2 regions of the Nitratireductor sp. J20-h4 genome follow, and region 1 is predicted to be linked to the other one. Evidence: predicted binding sites of a transcription regulator. Region 1 holds the regulator's gene; the other holds the start of a gene.
What was found. Region 1 encodes HrcA, which represses chaperone genes, less so after heat shock. Its sites were predicted from a motif close to GTTAGCACTCNCNNNNNGNGAGTGCTAAC; they were not measured.
Positions count from the first base shown of each region.

Region 2: the regulator HrcA is predicted to act here: its motif matches at 1,235-1,263, upstream of groES (co-chaperone GroES).

Region 1 is NZ_CM165557.1:4,337,229-4,339,427, forward strand. It holds gene grpE (nucleotide exchange factor GrpE) at 1-553, opposite strand, end outside; gene hrcA (heat-inducible transcriptional repressor HrcA) at 681-1,751, opposite strand; gene rph (ribonuclease PH) at 1,933-2,199, shown strand, end outside.
Region 2 is NZ_CM165557.1:2,790,899-2,793,097, forward strand. It holds gene ACT2B0_RS13585 (hypothetical protein) at 1-880, shown strand, start outside; gene groES (co-chaperone GroES) at 1,323-1,619, shown strand; gene groL (chaperonin GroEL) at 1,679-2,199, shown strand, end outside.

The DNA.
Region 1 (2,199 bases):
TCTGCACAATCTGTACCACCGTGCCGGCGGCAATGTCGGGGTTCGGTACCTCGAACATGGCCTGATGAAAATTCGGGTCGAATTTCTCGCCATCGGGTTCGATCTTCTTCACCCCATGGCGCTCGAGCGTGGCGTGCATGGAGCGCTCCGTCATCTCGACGCCGTCGATCAGCGCGACAAGACCCGCCTCGCCCCGCTCGCGCGCCTCTGCGGGCACGGCGTCGATCGCCCGGCGCAGATTGTCGGAGACCGTCAGCATGTCGCGGGCGAAATTGGCGATCGCATAGGAGCGCGCGTCCTGGACGTCGCGCGCGGTGCGCCGGCGCAGATTTTCCATGTCGGCGGCGAGGCGCAGGGCGCGATCCTTCAGTTCCTCGTTTTCCTTGGCAAGCTTCAGCAACGCTTCCCGCTCGGCGGCGAATGCACCGTCCTGCTCGGTGTCGGGCGCATCGGCCTCGCCGCCCATTTCGGCATAATGGCTTTTCGCCGTTTCCATGTCGGGCGTGGCGGCCTGGTCGTCGGCGCCGCGTTCATTCTTCGGATGGTCGTTCATCGACTGATCCCGTGTGTTCCAGAGTTCTCGGAGTTGAGCCCGATATCGATGCTTGCGACCGGAAAATCAAGAGGCGTGATCGTCGACGGCCCGTCGGGCCGATCCGGCGGACGAACCCGGCGCGAGCCTATTTCATCAGCCGCGACAATACCTGCGCGGTATAATCGACCATCGGCACGATGCGGGCATAGTTGAGCCGGGTCGGCCCGATCACGCCGAGCGCGCCGACCACGCGCGCGTCCTTGTCGCGGTAGGGCGCGACCACCAGCGACGAGCCGGACAGGGAGAACAGCTTGTTCTCCGATCCGATGAAGATGCGCACGCCGGAGCCTTCCTCGGCCAGGTTGAGCAGCTGAACCAGCCCTTCCTTGGTCTCAAGATCGTCGAACAGATGCTTGAGCATCTCGATATCGTCGGGCGCGGTCAGGTTTTCCAGGAGATTGGCGCGTCCGCGCACGATCAGCCGCGCCGGCAGACCGGCATCGGCGCCGGCCCATACGGCCAGACCCTTTTCGACCAGGTCCTGGGACAGGGTGTCGAGGGCGGCGCGGGTCTCCTCGAGCAGGCGGGCGATGTCGGAGCGCGCCTCGGCCAGGGTCTTGCCGCGAATATGGGCGTTGAGGAAGTTGGAGGCCTCGTGCAACTGCGCCGCCGTCACGCCCGCCGGCAGATCGACGATGCGGTTTTCGACGTCGCCGGATTGCGATACCAGCACCGCCAGCGCCTTGGTCGGCTCGAGCTGGATGAATTCGATATGTTTGAGCGCGGTTTCATGCTTGGCGGCCAGCACCAGCCCGGCGCCGCGCGACATGCCCGACAGCATCTGGCTTGCCTCGGTGAGCATGTGTTCCAGCGAGGCGTCGCTGCCCGAGGCCTTGACCTGGGCCTCGATCACGCGCCGCTCCTCCTCCGAGAGGTCGCCGATCTCCATGAACGCGTCGACGAAGAAGCGCAGCCCTTTCTGGGTCGGAAGCCGCCCGGCCGAGACATGCGGCGCGTAGACCAGGCCGAGATGTTCCAGGTCGCTCATGACGTTGCGTACGGTCGCCGGCGACAGCGAGGACGGCAGCATGCGCGACAGATTGCGCGAGCCGACGGGTTCGCCGTCACGCAGATAGGTGTCGACGATCAGCCGGAATATGTCGCGCGAGCGCGCATCGAGATTCTGCAAGGTCTTGTCGATCAAGGGTTTGGTCATCTCCGCAGCACGATCTGCCATGCCTATGAGAACTGTTAACATATAGGCGCGCCCGCCGGCGGAGCAAAGTGCCGACGAGGCATTGCCGACAAAACCCGGCCGAAGCCGGATTTTCTTTGCGTCGCGGGTTGGGGCTCGCTACAAGCCCTTTTCTTACAGGAAAAAAGCGGAAAACAGAGTGATGCGTCCTTCCAAGCGGAAGCCCGACGAAATGCGCGCCGTGAGCTTCGAGCGCGGCATTTCCAAACATGCCGAAGGCTCCTGCCTGGTCAAGTTCGGCGACACCCATGTGCTGTGCACGGCGAGCCTGGAGGAAAGGGTTCCGCCATGGTTGCGCAATGCGGGCCGGGGCTGGGTCACCGCCGAATACGGCATGTTGCCGCGGTCGACGGGCGAGCGCATGCGCCGCGAATCGACGGCCGGCAAGCAGGGCGGGCGCACGCTGGAG
Region 2 (2,199 bases), 1.5 Mb from region 1:
GGCGCCGAACAAGAGCACCCCGGCGACGCTGTTCGTGCCCATGTTCGCGCCCGACGAAACCGATCTGACCTCGGGCGACCGTGCGTCGAACAGCTATTGGTCGGACGTTACCTCCGGCAATTCCTCCTATCGGCAAGCCTACATGCCGAAATATTTCACACCCTCCTCGACCTCCAGTTCGGCCGGCGACGGCGAAGGGCCCAACTATTCCTGCACCACCAAGCCGATCACGCCGCTGGTCGACGTGACCGCGGCCGCCGGTCTCAATGAAATCAACGACGCCATCGACAGCATGTCGCCCAATGGAGCAACCAACGTACCCGAAGGCCTGGCCTGGGGCTGGCGTGTCGTATCGGGCGCGGCCCCCTTCAGCGAGGGTCGGGCCGATTCCGAAAACGGCAACGACAAGGTCGTGATCGTGCTGACCGACGGGGAAAACACCTACTATACCCCGGGCTCTCTCGGCTATGCCGACGATGCCGATAACAAGTCGACCTATTCGGCTTACGGCTATGCTGGAAAGACCCAGCCCGGCGCCTCGTTCACCCGACTGTTCATGGGCACGAGTGCCAACAAATCAGGATACTACAACGACAATTACACGACGGCCATGAACGGTCACATGCAACAGCTCTGCGACAACGCCAAGAGCAAGGGGCTGATCCTGATGACGGTCTCGCTGGATCTGAGCGAAACGAAGTCCGGCGAGAAGGACGCCATCCAGGCGCTGAAGGAATGCGCGTCGGAGTCCCGCTTCCGCAAGGACCCGAACAATCCGTCCAAGGCGGCGAAACTTTACTGGAACGCGACCGGCGGCAACCTTTCGGAAAAATTCGAGGAAATCGCCGACGAATTGTCCAATCTGCGCATCGTGGGGTGACTGCGCGCGCCTGGCCGCCGCGTGGCGGCCGGCGCAGCGCGGAAAGGGGTCGCCGCGAACAGCCGGCCGGCATGCCGCTCGGCGGCTCGGCCGGCGGCGGGCCTGCCAAGACATCCGGGCAGATCGTCAACGCGGGTTCCACACCGCGCCTTCAGAAGGAACCGGGCACGACCTCGCAAGAGTGTGCCCGCCCTGGCTCTTGCAGACCGGCCTCGTTAACCCCAAATGCAGGCCACGGTTGACGTTCGCGCGTGCCAATGCCACCCAGCGCGCAGCGATCCAGCTCCGCAGGACGCGGAAATCACCCCCTCCTAATCCTTGACACGCCCTGGACGACCAACTATCTCAGCGGTCGTTAGCACTCTCCTTTGATGAGTGCTAACGCCTTCCGGATCCACCGGAACATATTTCCAGTCACACCGTCCGCATTGAGGATATGCACATGGCTAAGTCGAAGTTTCGCCCGCTTCATGACCGGGTGGTCGTCCGCCGGGTCGAATCGGAGGAAAAGACCAAAGGCGGCATCATCATTCCCGATACCGCCAAGGAAAAGCCGCAGGAAGGCGAGATCATCGCCGTCGGCTCCGGCGCACGCGACGAGAGCGGCAAGCTTGTTCCGCTCGACGTCAAGGTGGGCGATCGGGTTCTGTTCGGCAAATGGTCGGGCACCGAGGTGAAGCTCAATGATGAAGATCTCCTGATCATGAAGGAGTCTGACATCATGGGCGTGATCGCCTGACCCGACCCGTTTCAAAACCATTCAACCGGACATTCGGGCGCGAGCCCAGGAGTTAGGATATGGCCGCTAAAGAAGTGAAATTTTCCCGCGACGCGCGCGAACGCATGCTGCGCGGCGTCGACATTCTCGCCAACGCCGTCAAGGTGACGCTCGGCCCCAAGGGCCGCAACGTCGTCATCGACAAGTCGTTCGGCGCGCCGCGCATCACCAAGGACGGCGTCACCGTCGCCAAGGAAATCGAGCTTGAAGACAAGTTCGAGAACATGGGCGCGCAGATGGTGCGCGAAGTCGCCTCCAAGACCAACGACATCGCCGGCGACGGCACCACCACCGCGACGGTTCTGGCCCAGTCGATCGTGCGCGAGGGCGCCAAGGCGGTGGCCGCCGGCATGAACCCGATGGACCTCAAGCGCGGCATCGATCTGGCCGTGGCCGAAGTCGCCGCGGATCTGGTCAAGAAGGCCAAGAAGATCAAGACCTCCGAGGAAGTCGCCCAGGTCGGCACCATCTCCGCCAATGGCGAGAAGGAAATCGGCGCGATGATCGCCGAGGCGATGCAGAAGGTCGGCAACGAGGGCGT